One region of the Serratia plymuthica genome, then DNA from elsewhere that is predicted to be linked to it. Evidence: riboswitches for the same ligand, from Rfam matches in the RefSeq annotation. Region 1 holds a riboswitch; the other holds the start of a gene.

What was found. Region 1 has a riboswitch for thiamine pyrophosphate ahead of JK621_RS14585 (TenA family protein). Riboswitches for the same ligand answer to the same signal wherever they lie in the genome.
Region 2: linked by a shared signal. The riboswitch ahead of thiM (hydroxyethylthiazole kinase) and the one ahead of JK621_RS14585 (TenA family protein) in region 1 are both predicted to bind thiamine pyrophosphate.

What each region holds. Positions count from the first base shown of each region.
Region 1 is NZ_CP068771.1:3,122,997-3,131,210, forward strand. Features, by position in the region: gene JK621_RS14555 (ABC transporter ATP-binding protein) at 1-193, shown strand, start outside; gene JK621_RS14560 (inositol monophosphatase family protein) at 219-1,007, shown strand; gene gap (type I glyceraldehyde-3-phosphate dehydrogenase) at 1,137-2,147, opposite strand; gene JK621_RS14570 (GlxA family transcriptional regulator) at 2,228-3,202, opposite strand; gene JK621_RS14575 (SDR family NAD(P)-dependent oxidoreductase) at 3,280-4,014, opposite strand; gene JK621_RS14580 (LLM class flavin-dependent oxidoreductase) at 4,042-5,064, opposite strand; TPP riboswitch at 5,223-5,325, shown strand; gene JK621_RS14585 (TenA family protein) at 5,386-6,066, shown strand; gene JK621_RS14590 (ABC transporter ATP-binding protein) at 6,063-6,803, shown strand; gene JK621_RS14595 (ABC transporter permease) at 6,800-7,567, shown strand; gene JK621_RS14600 (ABC transporter substrate-binding protein) at 7,662-8,214, shown strand, end outside.
Region 2 is NZ_CP068771.1:4,829,455-4,837,668, forward strand. Features, by position in the region: gene JK621_RS22415 (amino acid adenylation domain-containing protein) at 1-498, shown strand, start outside; gene JK621_RS22420 (TauD/TfdA family dioxygenase) at 495-1,499, shown strand; gene JK621_RS22425 (phenylacetate--CoA ligase family protein) at 1,496-2,776, shown strand; gene JK621_RS22430 (aminotransferase class V-fold PLP-dependent enzyme) at 2,773-3,990, shown strand; gene cysE (serine O-acetyltransferase) at 4,014-4,784, shown strand; TPP riboswitch at 5,108-5,199, shown strand; gene thiM (hydroxyethylthiazole kinase) at 5,236-6,030, shown strand; gene thiD (bifunctional hydroxymethylpyrimidine kinase/phosphomethylpyrimidine kinase) at 6,027-6,827, shown strand; gene JK621_RS22450 (inhibitor of vertebrate lysozyme family protein) at 6,914-7,372, shown strand; gene gutQ (arabinose-5-phosphate isomerase GutQ) at 7,415-8,214, opposite strand, start outside.

The DNA.
Region 1 (8,214 bases):
TGCGGAGCAGCCCGGTGCATTGAACGGCGAGGTGACCCACAGCATCTGGCTCGGTGACCATATCGAGTATGAAGTGAAGACCGACCTCGGCTCCCTGTTTATCGTCGATGTCCAGATGGAGCGCCAACTGGCGCCGGCCACGCGCGTGGCCATTGATTTCAAACCTCAGGGGCTGGCGCTGATTGCGCAGTGATGGCCCGCAACGTTAAGGATCTGCTATGAATGAACAAATCTCCCCGCGTCTGGCGCTGGCCGAACGGGTGGCGCGCGAGGCGGGAGCCAAAGCGCTGGACTATTTCAACCGTCGCGAAAGCCTGGTGATTGAAACCAAACGCGATGCGCAGGATGTGGTGTCGATCGCCGATCGCGAGGTCGAGCTGCTGATCCGCGGGCAGATCGCCCAGGGGTTCCCGGACGACGGTTTTCTCGGCGAAGAATTCGGCCTGCAGCCCGGCAGCTCGGGCTATGACTGGGTGGTCGATCCGATTGACGGCACCAGCCCCTTCGTCAACGGCATGCCGAACTGGTGCGTGTCCATTGCCGTCATTTATCAGGGTAAGCCGGTGATCGGCGTGATCATGGCGCCTTGCCAACAGGAATGCTTCGTCGCGGCGCAAGGTGCGGGCGCCACGCTCAATGGCAAACCGCTGCATGTGGATCCGGCGCGTACCTTGCAGAACCACATCACCGGATTTGGCGCCAACAGCTATGTGGCGCCTGAACGCGTCGGCGAAATCGCCGCCGAGATCACGGCGGTCGGCGGCAATTTCTTCCGCAATGGTTCCGGTGCCATGATGCTGGCATGGGTGGCCGCCGGGCGGCTGGTCGGTTATTACGAACCTTATATGCACGCCTGGGATTGTCTGGCGGGTTATTGCCTGGTGAACGAAGCCGGTGGCTGGACGCATCCGTTTAACGCGCAAGGGGAACAACTGTTGCGCGGTGCGCCGGTGCTGGCGGCGGCGCCTGGGGCCAAAGACGAGTTAGTGCGTATCGCGCAGCTGTAATTTGGCACCGGGCAGACTGCGGATACAGCCGATTAAGGGCTAAACCGCCAGGGGTCGAACATGTTCGACCCGATTTACCCCATTGATCATGCTAAAGGGCGCGGCATGCAGCGCCCCTGCTTTTCGGCCCTACAACCCGCGTTTTTCCATCAGCAACGCCAGATCGACCAGGCGATTAGAGAAGCCCCATTCATTGTCGTACCAGGCCAGGATCTTGACCAGCTTGCCGCCGATAACCAGGGTAGACAGCCCGTCGATAATGGACGAACGCGGATCGCCTTTATAATCGCTCGACACCAAAGGTTCGTCGCTGTAGCCAAGGATCCCCTTGAGCGGGCCCGACTCCGCCGCCTGGCGGAAGGCGGCGTTGATCTCGTCGATCGTCGCTTCGCGTTTTAACGTCACCGTTAAATCAACGATAGACACCACAGGGACCGGCACCCGCAGCGAGTAACCGGTCAGGCGGCCATCCAGCTCCGGGATCACCTTGCCGAGCGCTTTGGCCGCACCGCTGGAGTAAGGCACAATCGACTGAGCGGCGGCCCGTGCGCCGCGTAAATCTTTTTCCGGCTGATCGTGCAGCGCCTGGCTATTGGTGTAGGCGTGGGTGGTGTTCATCAGGCCGTATTCGATGCCGAAGGTCTGATGCAACACCTGCGCGGCAGGCGCCAGCCCGTTGGTGGTGCAACTGCCGTTACTGACCACCCGATGCTTAGCCGGATCGTAATCCTGGTGGTTAACGCCCATCACCAGGGTGATATCGTCGTTTTTTGCCGGTGCCGAGATGATAACGCGCTTGGCGCCGCCTTTCGTGATGTGCACTTCAGCCTGGCTTTTGTCGGTAAAGAAACCCGTCGCTTCGATCACTATGTCAACGCCGACGCTTTTCCAGGGGATTGCGCCAGGATCTCTTTCAGAGAAAACATGAATCGGCCTGCCATCCAACAGCAACTGGTTTTCACCGGCCTCGACGCTGGCGGCCAAGGTGCCGGAAAGCGAGTCGTATTTCAGCAGATGCGCCAGGGTTTTGCTGTCGGTCAAATCGTTGATCGCCACAACCTGAAAGTCACTGCGCCCTAACGCCGCACGTAAAACATTGCGCCCGATTCTGCCGAAACCGTTAATGCCTACTTTGACCATGATCTACTCCTTCGTTATTGTCTCTGCCTGCCAATCTAGCCGGGAGAGACGCGTGGCGTAAATGACGTTTATAGATCAATTTACGCCAAATTGCGGGAGTGAAAACGATCGCGGTACTCGGTAGGCGTCAATTGCAGGTTTCTTTCGAACACGCGCCGCAGGTTGAGACCATTGCCGAAGCCGGTGGTCACGGCGATATGCTCGATGCCTTCCGCACTCTGCTCCAGACGCTGCCTGGCGGTATGCAAACGCCCTTCTTCAACGAATTTAGCGGGGGAGATGCCGGTCTCGCGGGTGAAAACGCGCGTAAAGTTTCGCGGGCTCATGGCGACCTTTTCGGCCAGTTTCTCAACGGAAAGATCGCCGTCCAGGTTTTCCAGGATCCAGGACTGGAGATCGCGGATCGGGCCAGGCGTTTTGGCCTGATTCAACGGATAACGGCTGAACTGCAACTGGCCGCCGGGGCGACGAAGAAACATCACCAGGTCTTGCGCCACTTCGCGCGCCTGAATAAAACCGTAATCGTCTTCAACCAGCGCCAGGGTGAGATCGAAACCCGAGCTGACGCCGCCGGAGGTCCAGACGGGACCGTCCTGAACGTAGATCGGCCCGTTTTCGACCTTCACCTTCGGGAAACGGGATTGCAGGGTATCCAGCAAGCGCCAGTGTGTCGTCGCCCGGCGCCCTTCGAGCAAACCGGCCTCGGCAAGCAGCAAAGCCCCGCCGCAAACGGAAGCAATGCGGCGTGCGTTGGGGGCGGCGCGACGGAGCCAGCCTGCGACAAACGTGCCTTCTTCTTCGGTCGCCCCCTTTCCGGTGACAATGACAGTGTCACGTTTCTGTTCAGGGTCGAGATCGGAAAGACGGTGATCGGCCAGCAAATTCAATCCGGATGACCCATGCACCACCCGATGAGATTGCGTGGTGGCGACCTCAATCCGATAGAGCGGAGCGGCGTCAGGCCTCAAGCGATTGGCTTGCATCAGGATGTCGGCGATACCCGCCGACTCAAACAGCATGCCCCCTTCGGGGACGATAATCAGGAATGTATGCATGGCCTTAAAATACAATTTGGGCAAAATAAGTCAATAACGCACATTCCATATCGCCCTGGCCGCCACCGGCTTCCCGCTCAGGATATCGCCAGCGCAACGCCCGTCACGCGTTCAAGTTCCGCCAACAGCGCATCCTGAAAAGCCGGATCGCGCGCGGCGGCATGCGGTTCCAGACGGCGCTGGTGATGCCAATAACCGCCGGAAACGCCGGCCTGCGCATCTGCGCCGGCCACCAGCCACTCCTGCGTCAGGTGCCCCAGGCGCAGATCGTCGGGGGCGTTTTCGCCGCCCATCTTGGTCGGCACCCAACCGGGATCGACCGCGCTGCTGACCACGCCCGGCCAACGGCGGGCTACGGCGGCGGCGAGCGCCGTCACAAATAGCTTGCTGTCCGAATAAGAGACGCCGGTCTGCCCGCGCCAGTCCACCTTTTCCAGCGCGGCGCGGCCGTCAAAATGCATGCTGCTGCTCAAATACACCAAACGCGCCGGGCGAGCGATAAGCGCCGTCAACAGATAAGGAGCAATCACGTTGACCGCCAGCACCTGCGGCCCGGTGAAAACGCCGGCATTGTGAATGACCGCATCTGGACGCCCGATGCGGTTTACCTGTTCGGCCACCTCCCGGGTCTGCTGCAGATCAGACAAATCGCCGGTGACCGCCAGCGCGCCGCGGTCCAGCAAATCGCGCACGCCGTGGAGCCGGCCAGGCTCACGCGCGTGAACGATCACCTGATGCCCTTCGCCCAGCAGGGTTTCCGCCGCCGCGCGCCCCAGCCCGTCCGCCGAGCCGGTAATGAAAATACGGGACATGGTCAGCTTCCTTTTATTTTTGAAACCTCAACGCCAGCCCAGCGCCGGGGCGACATGGCTGAGGATCGACTCAATCACGTGCGCGTTGTAATCGACGCCCAACTGGTTAGGCACGGTCAACAGCAAAGTATCCGCTTCGGCAATGGCTTCGTCCTGCGCCAGCTGTTTGATCAGTTCTTCCGGCTCGGCGGCGTAGCTGCGGCCGAAAATCGCCCGGGTTTGCTGGTCGATATACCCGACCTGATCGCCTTCCTTGCCGCTGCCGCCGAAGTAGCTGCGATCCTGCTGGTTCATCAGCGCAAAGATGCTGCGGCTTACCGACACGCGCGGTTCACGCAGGTGGCCCGCTTCCTTCCAGGCGGCGCGATAAGCGCGGATCTGCTTGGCCTGCTGAATGTGGAAGGGTTCGCCGGTTTCGTCGTTTTTCAGCGTCGAGCTTTGCAGGTTCATCCCCAGTTTTGCCGCCCACACCGCCGTGGCGTTGGAGCTGGCGCCCCACCAGATGCGATCGCGCAGGCCGGCGGAGAAAGGTTCTATGCGCAGCAGCCCCGGCGGATTAGGGAACATCGGCTGCGGGTTCGGCTCGGCGAAGCCCTCACCGCGCAGCGCATCGAGCAGCACCTCGGTGTGGCGACGGGCCATATCGGCCTCGGTCTCGCCTTCTGCGGGCGTATAGCCAAAATAGCGCCAGCCTTCGATAACCTGCTCAGGCGAGCCGCGGCTGATGCCGAGTTGCAGCCGCCCGCCGGAAATCAGATCGGCGGATCCGGCGTCTTCCACCATATAAAGCGGGTTTTCATAGCGCATATCAATCACGCCGGTGCCGATCTCAATGCGTTGGGTTTTGGCGCCGACGGCGGCCAACAGCGGGAACGGGGAGCTGAGCTGGCGGGCGAAGTGATGCACGCGGAAATAGGCGCCGTCCGCCCCAAGCTCCTCTGCGGCGACCGCAAGATCGATGGATTGCAGCAGCGCATCCGCCGCCGAACGGGTACCGGACTGTGCCGAAGGCGTCCAGTGACCAAAAGAGAGAAAGCCGATCTTCTTCATGGGAGTGTTCCTCAGAGTCAACATTACCGGATTACAGTGCAAAAATGCCGCCGCCAGTGCCAGAGAAATCGTCGCGAACCGCACTAAACGAACCGATTGCCGCCCCGCCGCTCCCCCTCGTCCGAGCATTGTAATCAAAAAGCAAATATCGTATAACAGGCTCCTCCGAGGGGTGTCCTGTTACGGGCTGAGATGGCGCAAGCCGAACCCTTTGAACCTGATCTGGGTCATGCCAGCGAAGGGACGGGTCGGCAATCACTCTCGGTCATTGCCTGTTCATACCTCAGCGCGCCCGGATCTCCACTCACTTTTGGAGGTCCCATGTTTACTCCCCTTTTCGAGAACGGTCTTTACGGACGGCTGCGCCAACAGGCGGGCGCGGACTGGCAGGACTACGTTGCCCACCCTTTTATTCAGCAACTGGCCGCCGGCACGCTGCCTGAATCGGCGTTCCGCCGCTATCTGACCCAGGATTATCTGTTCCTGATCCACTTCGCCCGTGCCTACGCCCTGCTGGTAAGCAAGCTGCGCACGCTGCCGGAGATGCGCGCGGCCACCGCTTCGCTCAATGCCATCGTCGCCGAGCTGCCTTTGCATCTGGCTTACTGCGCCGGTTGGGGGCTGGGCGAACCCGAGATTGCCGCCGAACCCGAGGCGGCGGAAACCCTGAACTACACCCGCTATGTGCTCGATATCGGCCACTCCGGCGATGCGCTGGATCTGCTGGCGGCGCTGATGCCCTGCGTCGCAGGCTATGCCGAGATTGGCCTGCGCCTGCTTGACGACCCGGCGACGGTGATGGAGGGCAATCCTTACGCCTCGTGGATCCGCAACTATGGCGATAAAAACTATCTGGCCGGCGTGCAGGCGGCCCTCGATCTGCTGGAGCGCGTGGGCCACCAGCGTGGCGCAGAAAGCCGCTTTACCGAGCTTGCGGCGATTTTCACCACCGCCACCCGGCTGGAGTCCGCCTTCTGGCAGATGGGGTTGAACGCCTCATGAGTGACCGCATCGCGCCGCCCGGCATTCAGGTGCGGGATCTCAGCCTGCGCTTTGGCCGGCAGGTGATTTTCGATCGGCTGAGTTTCGAGATTGCCGGCGGCAGCGTCGTCGCCCTGCTCGGCGCCAGCGGCGCAGGCAAAACCAGCCTGCTGAAGATTATCGCCGGGCTGATGCAGCCTACCGCCGGTGAAGTGACCGGCAGCGACGGCCTGCCGATAGCCGGCCGCATCGCCTATATGGGGCAAAAAGACCTGCTCTATCCGTGGCTGACCGTCGCCGAAAATATCAGCCTCGGCGCGCGGCTGCGCGGTGAAAAAGCCGACCGGGAATGGGCCGCGCATCTGCTCGAGCGCGTTGGGCTGAGCGGTTACGCCAAGGCTCTGCCCTCGGCGTTGTCCGGCGGCATGCGCCAGCGCGCCGCCATCGCGCGCACGCTGTATGAACGCCAGCCGATTGTGCTGATGGACGAGCCCTTCTCGGCGCTGGACGCCATTACCCGCGCCATGATCCAAACCCTGGCGGCCGAGCTGTTGGCGCAGCATACCGTGCTGCTGATTACCCATGATCCGATGGAAGCCTGTCGCCTGAGCCACCGCCTGCTGGTGCTCTCCCGCTACCCCGCCGGCATTGACGATACGCATGTCATCAGCGGCCTGCCGCCGCGCGCGCCGGACGATCCCCATCTGCTGAAAAGCCAGGGCGAGCTGTTGCAGCAACTGATGAGGGCCGCCGAATGAAGCTACGGGTTGAAAACCGCCTGGCGCGAGTGCGCCGCAGCCTGACGGCGTTCGCCGGTTTGCTGCTGCTGTGGTGGCTCATCACCTTGGGCGATATTCCCGCCTTTTTGCTGCCTTCGCCTTCTGCGGTGGCGCAGGCACTGTGGAGCGGGCGCGCCTATCTCGCTTATCACACGCTGATCACCGCCTCGGAGATTGCCTGCGGGCTGGGGATTGGGGTATTGCTCGGCGCCGCGCTGGCGCTGTGCATGATCTATTCGCCCCGGCTGCAACGCTGGTTGATGCCGCTGGTGCTGACCAGCCAGGCGATACCGGTATTTGCGCTGGCGCCGCTGCTGGTGCTGTGGTTCGGCTTTGGCATGAGCGCCAAAGTGGCGATGGCGGTACTGGTGATCTTCTTCCCGGTCACCTCCGCGTTCTTTGATGGGCTGCGCCGGGTCAATAACGATTATCTCGATCTGGCCCGCACCATGCGCGCTTCCCCCTGGGCGCAACTGCGCCATGTGCGGCTGATGGCGGCGCTGCCGGCCTTTGGTTCCGGGTTGCGCATGGCCGCCGCCGTCGCGCCCATCGGCGCGATTATCGGCGAATGGGTCGGCTCGGCGGAAGGGTTGGGCTACGTGATGTTGAACGCCAACGCGCGCATGCAGACCGACGTCTGCTTCGCCGCGCTGTTTATTCTGGTGCTGATGACCGTCTTGCTGTGGATGACGGTGGATGCGCTGCTGCTGCGCCTGATCGACTGGGCGCCGGAAAACGACTGATATCCCCGTCATATGTCAAGTTACAGGTGTGTTGGCTGCCTTCCTGCAACTCGAACTGTTTAGGGTATAACCTTTGAATAATAAGGAACCAACCATGATTAAAAAGACCCTCTGCGGGCTGATACTCAGCGCCGCTCTGGCTGGCCAGGCCACCGCCGCCGAAAAACTGACGCTGGTGCTCGACTGGTATATCAATCCCGATCACGCGCCCATCATGGTGGCCGAGCAGATTGGCGCCTTCAAGGCTGAAGGCCTCGAGGTCAAGATTGTGCCCCCTTCCGATCCGGCGCTGCCGCCGCGCCTGGTGGCGGCAAAACAGGCCGATCTCGCCATCACCTATCAGCCGCAACTGCACTTCTTCGCCGATCAGGGCCTGCCGCTGGTGCGCGTGGGCACCCTGATTAACTCGCCGCTCAATACCCTGATGACGCTGGATAAAAGCATCACCTCGCCGGCGGATCTCAAGGGCAAAAAGATCGGCTATTCCGTCAGCGGCATCGAGCAGGCCACGCTGGCAACCATGGCCAAACATTCGCATCTCGACCCGAACGACATGAAGCTGATTAACGTCAATTTCCAACTGACCAGCGCCCTGCTGGCGGGCCAGGTCGATGCGGTGATCGGCGGCTATCGCAACATTGAAGCGC
Region 2 (8,214 bases), 1.7 Mb from region 1:
AGCTGCGTCATTGAACAGGGTGAGTCTGCCAGCGCACATCTGGTGGCTTATGTGGTGTTGCAGGACGGCTCGGTTGGTTTGCAATCGGCGCTGCGCGATTACCTCAGTGCGCAATTGCCGGACTTTATGTTGCCGTCGTACGTCGTTGCGTTGCCTCGTTTCCCGCTCAACCATAACGGGAAAATTGATATTTCACTCCTTCCTCATCCCGAATCGCTATATTCCGGCGATAACAGCCATTACGTGGCTCCGAAAAGTGACACAGAGAAAACTGTTGCCGGAATATTCGAATCGTTGCTTCAGGTCACCTCAGTCGGCCAGCAAGATGATTTTTTTGATATCGGTGGTCATTCACTGGTTGCAACAAGGCTGGTGGCTGCGATCCGTCAGCAGTTCACGATCCCTTTTAACCTGCGCTCTGTCTTTATGGATGCCACTGTCAGTGGACTGAGTGTGCAGATCGATACGGCGCTGGCACAAAAGCAGGAGGCAAAATGATGTTAACCGAAGCGCGATTTGGCGGTCGTCGCCAGGTAGTGAAAGTCTCACGGCATCAAGACGTAACACTGGTGCCGTTGGTGGATGAAACACGGCGGGGAAAAATGGTCATACCTGATCGTAAAGACGTTTCTGCGCACGCTTGGGTACTGGAACACCTGGAGCAGATGACCGAATGGCTGAACGCGCATGGCGCACTGCTGTTACGAGGATTTAACGTAACCGATACCGACGCTTTCCGTCAGGTGGTTGAGGCGACACGGGGCACGTTGCTGAACTACACCCACCGGTCAACGCCACGGAAAAGCATCAGTGCGGGGATTTACAGCTCAACCGAATATCCGGCGGATCAGCATATTCCTCAGCACAACGAGATGTCCTACACGCTGAACTGGCCCACGCGTCTATTTTTCTACTGCGCGGTTAAACCGGGTGAAGAGGGACAAACCCCTTTAGCGGACAGTAAAAGAATGTACCAATGCTTACCGGCAGATCTGATCGAACGCTTTGACCGGCATGGCGTTATGTATGTGCGTAACTATGGCCTAGGGCTTGATTTGAGCTGGCAGGATGTCTTCCAGACGGAGGAAGTCAGCGAAGTTGAGCGCTATTGCACGGAAAACGGCATCCAGTTTGAGTGGTTAAGCGAGGGAAGGCTTCGTACGCGTCAGGTTTGCCAGGCTACGATACGCGATAAACACAGCGGTGAGGGGATCTGGTTTAACCAGGCTCATCTATTTCATGTCAGTAGCCTCCCTCCGGAGACGGAGCAGGAATTACGTCTTGAGTTTTCTGAAATTGATCTGCCGCGTAACACGTTGTTTGGTGACGGTACTCCGATCCCAGCAGCGGATTTGGCCACCATTCGGGCGACCTACCAGCAGGAGGAGTTAGTCTTCGACTGGGAAAAGGGGGACATTCTGATCGTTGATAACGAGGTGATGTCACATGGGCGGCGACCTTTCAAAACTCCACGTTCCATTATGGTGGCAATGACATGATCGATTCAGGCAATTTTGAGGATGTAAAACGCGAGATTGAATATGCGTATCAGCATGCGCGTTTTTTCCGTAACCATATCGATGAATCGGGCATCGTGCCCGATGCCATTGACTCTGTACAGGCGTTTAAGCGCCTGCCCGTCACGCGTAAGATGCATTATCGAAAAAATTATCCGTTTGGCGTATTGGCGGCGGGTTACACCCTGAACTCACCACACGTCATGCGTTTTCAAAGTTCGGGGACGTCGGGCGAGCGGTTGAACAGCGCGATTTTCTCCTTTGATCTGGCGCGTCGGCAGGCTACCAGCCTGAGCGTAAATGAGAAGTTCAATTCGCTCTGGCTGCCCGGAAAAAAGCTCAAGCTGTGCCGTTATGCGCCGCCTAACTGTTCAGATGTCGAGTGCGGTATTGGCTTGAGTACAATGGAGGAACGTACGTTAGCAGATGGCACATTGGTCCTGCCGGTGGCGCATGATCTGTTGGCAACCCCTCTGCGGATGATCAATCAAGCACTGGATGAAATCGTGCTTTACAATCCGGATATTCTGGTGGTGGACCCCACGCATCTGGCATTTTTGACGCGTCAGGCCACGAAGCTGGGTAGAACTATTAGCAGCAGTAACAAATTGCACATCATCTGCGGTTACACGCAGTTGACCCACGTGGCGCGGCGGCAAATCACGCAGTTCTTCGGTGACGATGTGCCGGTGGGCAACATGCTGGGCATGTCAGAGTTGGGTTATCTGGGCTTTGAATGCCACCACGGGAGTCTGCATCTTAACAATCAGGATTATTTCGTTGAGCTGCTGGCAAATGGGGAGGACGTGCAGGAGAACCAGCCTGGAGAATTGATCATTTCAACTATCGATGATGGACTCATCCCGCGTATTCGCTATGCTACTGGCGATCTTTATCGCTTCGTCGCAGGTTCCTGTACCTGCGGTAGTACCTTACCCCGCGTGGTGATCGAGGGGCGAGTAACGCAGAATCTGCAGGTGGGGAATAGGAGTATTTCGCCGACTGATTTGGATGTTGCTGTGGGCGATGCTCCGGGGATCGACCTCTACAAAATGGAGCAAAACCAGGCAGGGAAACTTACCTTCCGCTTTATCGCTAATGAGCAGTTTAATGCGTTAACCCTGGCTCGAATAAAGGATGTCGTCGGTACGTTGATTGGCCACGATGATATTGAATATCTATCGGTAGATTATATCCCCTGTGAGCGTAGTGGGAAATTCCAGTCCTGTGTTTCTCAGTTTCATGAGGTAAAGCCATGAGCCATTCCCCGGTCTGTAAATCTGATTTCCCAGCCCTGCAGCAAGAGATTGACGGTAATAGTATTATTTATCTAGATAATGCCGCCACTACTCTAAAGCCTCGCGCGGTTATTAAGGCGGTCAGTGATTTTTATACCTTTAATGGAGCTAATATACATCGCGGTAAGCATCGACTTTCCGATGAAGCATCGAATGATTATGAACATGCAAGGTTGGATGTTTCTAACTATATTGGCGCGCAAGCCAATGAATTGGTCTTTACCGGAAATACTACGCATTCTCTGAATATCGTTGCGCATGGGCTGCAGCTAAGCAAGCAAGATATTGTCCTGGTCAATGCGGATGCCCACCATTCAAATATTCTTCCCTGGCGGCAAACAGCGGATGTGCGCTTTATTCGCACTACTGCGGAAGGGCGGCTCGATCTGGACCATTTTCGTGAGTTATTGCTGCTAAAACCAAGCGTTGTGGCATTAACTCACTGTTCAAACGTCACGGGGGTTGTGCATCCTGTCGGGCTGATGGTGGGGTTAATCAGGGCGTCCTCTAACGCTGTTATCGTCCTGGACGCAGCTCAGTCATTGCCGCATGAGCGCATTGATTTTCACCAGCTTGATGTCGACTTTGCGGCATTTTCCGCCCATAAAATGTATGGTCCAACAGGAGTAGGTCTTCTATATGGGAAATATGCCTTGCTGGAAAAATTGAAACCGTTGCAATACGGCGGTGGAACTGTCGATTGGGTTGATGCGAAAAAGCAGATAAATAGACGCGCACCATACCATCTTGAAGCCGGTACACCCGCTATCGCTTCTGTATTAGGCACTGGAGCCGCTGTGCGTTACTTGTTGCAGTGTGATGAAAGCCTGAGAAGTGCTCATGACAGGGCATTGTCAGAGGCGATGTTGAAATCTATTGCAGAACGCCCATTCCTGTCGTTACTTGGACCGCGCGATGCAAAGGACCGGCATGCGATATTTTCCGTGAAGTTTGACAGCAGTATCCCCGTAGGGGAGTTGACTCGTTTGCTGAGTGATTCATGGGGTATCATGTGTCGCAGTGGCTATCTTTGCGCGCAACCCTTTGTAACTGAAAAAGCACAGGGTGAAGTTATTCGTATTTCTGCCGGTGTTTACAATGAACTGTCAGAAATAGAAACGCTTTTTTCTGCTATTGATGAGCTGGCGTCCTGCGTGGGTTTGGCTACAATTTAATTTACTTTAAGGTGAGCATATACATGCGTTTTTTTAAAAATGATGAATATCTTGAAGTAGGTGAATCTACCTATATGTTTAATATGCTGAAGCAAGAGGCTCATCAGGCTCTTGTAAAAAATCCACTTATCAACCAGGTTTTGTATAAGTCTATTCTTGTACACTCGGATTTTAATGCGTCTCTTGCGTGGTGCGTAGTAGATAAACTGAATAAGGATGAAGATCGGTTTAGAGACTGGTATTTAATTGTCATTGAAATTTATAATAATAACCCCGAAATTATTAATCAGGCACTGTCTGATCTACATGCTTTCAGAGAAAGAGATCCTGCTTGCTACGGATACCTGCAGATAATGCTTTTTTTTAAGGGGTTTATCGCCTTGCAATGCTATCGCGTAGCTCATGAGTTATATTTCCAGGGAAAAAAAGAAACAGCGCTTTTTATTCAGAGTCGAATTTCTGAAGTTTTATCAATTGATATCCATCCTGCGGCAAAAATTGGCTCGGGTATTATGTTTGACCACGCGCATTGTCTTGTTATTGGTGAGACGGCTGTTATTGGAAATAATGTTTCACTATTTCACAGTATAACATTGGGTGGTACGGGAAAAGAACAGGGGGATCGTCATCCTAAAATTGGTGATAACGTTACCATTGGTGCTGGCGCCAAAATATTGGGTAACATTAATATTGGGGATAATGCCAAGGTAGCTGCGGGATCAGTTGTTCTAGAATGCGTACTTGAGGGTAAAACCGTCGCAGGTGTTCCTGCTCGTATTGTAGATGGGCAATAAAGTTTATGGCGGCCAATAGCTAACAGAGTCATCTATGTACCAAGATTGCGAGCAAGGGTAATTACAAACGTTAGTGCCGATAAGGCCGCTCGATGGACGGCCTTATTAGCAATTTTTTTGCTTTATTTTGTTGCATAGTTATCAGAAAAGTATTTAGTACTATATTTTTTCATCCGGAACCGTATAGGCTAATAGAATGATTCTACGGGATAAAGGGTGCGCAGGAACGGCTTCTCGGTAGGGTCTTGTTTGCATGGCATCTCCTTTTTATTTTTTTGACACTATAGCGCAATTGACCTCGCCGGCGGCAACCCCAATAATGGCCTCCTGACTCGGGGTGCCCCAAGGGGCTGAGATTTTACCCGTATTACCTGATCTGGATTATGCCAGCGTAGGGAAGTCTCGGTGCCCCAACCGGTACCCGCCTTCTTGAACGCCGGTTGGGAGGAATATGTTCGCTCGACCTGATGCTTTACCCGGCGCCCGCGCCGCGGCCTGTCTGACCCAATTCAAACAACAGCCCCCGCTGATTCACTGCCTGACCAACGAAGTGGTGCAGGAGCTGACGGCTAACGTATTGCTGGCGCTTGGCGCTTCTCCGGCGATGGTGGTGGAACCGACCGAAGCGGCGCAGTTCAGCCAACTGGCGGGTGCCCTGTTAATCAACATCGGCACTCTCAATGCCTCGCGCGCCGAATCCATGCTGGCGGCGGTAGAAGCCGCCAATGTGGCGGGAACGCCCTGGACGCTGGATCCGGTGGCGGTAGGCGGGTTGGCGTATCGCACCGCCTTTGCCCGGCGTTTGCTGGGCGAGAAGCCGGCGGCGATCCGTGGCAACGCGTCTGAAATTATGGCGCTGAGCGGCCGGCAGAGCGCCGGGCGCGGCGTAGACAGCACCGACGACTCGCTGGCGGCTTTGCCGGCGGCACGGGAACTGGCGCAGCTCAGCGGCGCGGTGGTGGCGGTCACCGGCGTGGTGGATTACATCACCGATGGCCGGCGCGACTGGGCGGTCGCCGGTGGCGATGCGCTGATGACGCGGGTGGTGGGCACCGGCTGCGCGCTTTCGGCGGTGGTGGCGGCATTTTGCAGCCTGCCGGGCGATCGGCTGGACAACGTCGCGACCGCTTGCCGGGTGATGTCGCTTTGCGGCGAACGGGCCACGCACCGGGCTGCCGGGCCGGGCAGCTTTACCCCGGCGTTCCTCGACGCCCTGTATCAACTGCGTGCGGAGGAGCTGCAATGAAACGGATTAACGCTTTGACCATCGCCGGCACCGATCCGAGCGGCGGCGCCGGCATCCAGGCCGATCTGAAAGCCTTTTCTGCCCTGGGGGCTTACGGCACTTCCGTGATCACCGCGCTGGTGGCGCAAAATACCCGTGGCGTGCAGTCGGTATATAACATCGATCCGGCGTTTGTCGCCGCCCAGTTGGATTCGGTATTCAGCGACGTGCGCATCGACAGCGCCAAGATCGGCATGCTGGCCAACGCAGATATCGTGCAGGCGGTGGCCGAACGCCTGCGCCACTACCGGCCGCCGTTCGTGGTGCTGGATACGGTGATGCTGGCGAAAAGCGGCGATCCCTTGCTGGCGCCGGAGGCGGTAGAGTCTATCCGCCGCGAACTGTTGCCGCAGGTGTCGATCATCACGCCGAACCTGCCGGAGGCTGCGGCCCTGTTGGCGTGCGCTCCGGCGGAAAATGAGCAGCAGATGCGCGAACAGGGCCGGGCGTTGCTGGCCATGGGTTGCCAGGCGGTGCTGATGAAGGGCGGCCACCTCAGCGAAAACGAAAGCCCGGACTGGTTGTTCAGCGCCGAGCAGGAACTGCGCTTCAGCGCACCGCGCGTAGCGACTCGTCATACGCACGGCACCGGCTGCACGCTCTCCGCCGCATTGGCTGCGTTGCGCCCGCGCTATGAAGACTGGGCCGGCACGGTCGCCGCCGCCAAGGACTATCTGCAAAAGGCCTTGCAGCAGGCGGATACGTTGGAAGTAGGGCACGGCATCGGGCCGGTGCATCATTTTCACGCGTGGTGGTGATTCAACTTTTTGCCGTCGTTGTGGTCAGACTGGATCCATGCCCGGCGTTCGCCGGGTACGAGCGGGTTTAACCAAGGGAGAAGGCCATGACAGGACAAAACGCACTTCGCAGCGCCATCTTTGGCGCGTTACTCAGCCTCAGTGCGGGCAGCGTTGCCCAGCAGATTGTTACCACCTCGGACGTGATCCAGCAGCCGGGTTATCAAACCGGCTGGCAGAACATGGTGAAGGGGCAGGCTCGCCTGCCGGGCTGGGCGCGCAAAGGGGTGGGCACGTCCACTCCGGCGCAAAGCCTGAGCTGGAAGGGGCAGAACTACCTGGTGGGCAATCTGTGCAAGCCGCACGACTGCGCCAACAACTTTTTGATCGTGGCGTTTAAAGAAGACAAATCCCAGGCCTGGGCCGTGCGTGTTGAGGTCCCGAATAAGCCGGAAGCGATTGATCATCCGAAGAAATACGCCAAATACCAATGGCTGGGCAAGCCGGACGAAGACATGAAGGCGCTGCTGAAAAAGCAGTTCGAGAGCAATCCCGACTGGAAATAAAACGACCTGGGGCGCAGTTGCCTGCGCCCTGAGGCAACGCACTCAGCCAACACCGGCCTGATGCAGATCGTGCAGGTTGATGGCGCCCACCAGCACGCCGTCCAGATTGACCACCGGCGCGGCGCTGATGTGCTGTTCGTGCAGTGCTTCCAGCGCTTCTCCGGCGCGCCACTGTTCCGGCAAGCGGTAGCCGGGGCGGGTAATCGCCGGGCCCAACGCATCCTGCAGGCTATGGCCTTTTACCAGCCAGCGGCGCAGGTCGCCGTCGGTAAACACCCCCACCACTTTTTGCTGCGCATCGCACACCGGCACCAACCCCAGCCCGGTGCGGCTCAGTTCCAGCATCGCTTCCATCACATTGGCGTTTTCACTGACCTGCGGCAGGCGATCGCCGATGCGCATCAGGTGGTGTACCCGGTTCAACAGGCGTGCGCCCAGGCTGCCGCCCGGATGGGAGCGGGCAAAGTCTTCGGCGTTGAACCCGCGTTGGCGCATCAATGCCATTGCCAGCGCGTCGCCCATCATCAGCGTATTGACCGCGCTGGAGGTGGGCGCCAGCCCCATCGGGCAGGCTTCGCGTTCGACGCTGATGTCCAGCACGCAGGCGGCGGCCAGCGCCAGCGGCGACTCTTTGCCGCCGGTAATGGCGATCACCGGGATGTTATTTTCCGCCAGCAGCGGCAGGATCAAATCCAGCTCCTTGGCGCGGCCGGAATAGGAGATAAACACCACCACGTCGTCGGCGCCGATCATGCCGAGATCGCCGTGCAGCGCCTCCGCAGGATGGACGAAGAACGACGGCGTGCCGGTGCTGGCCAGCGAGGCGGCAATCTTTTTGCCGA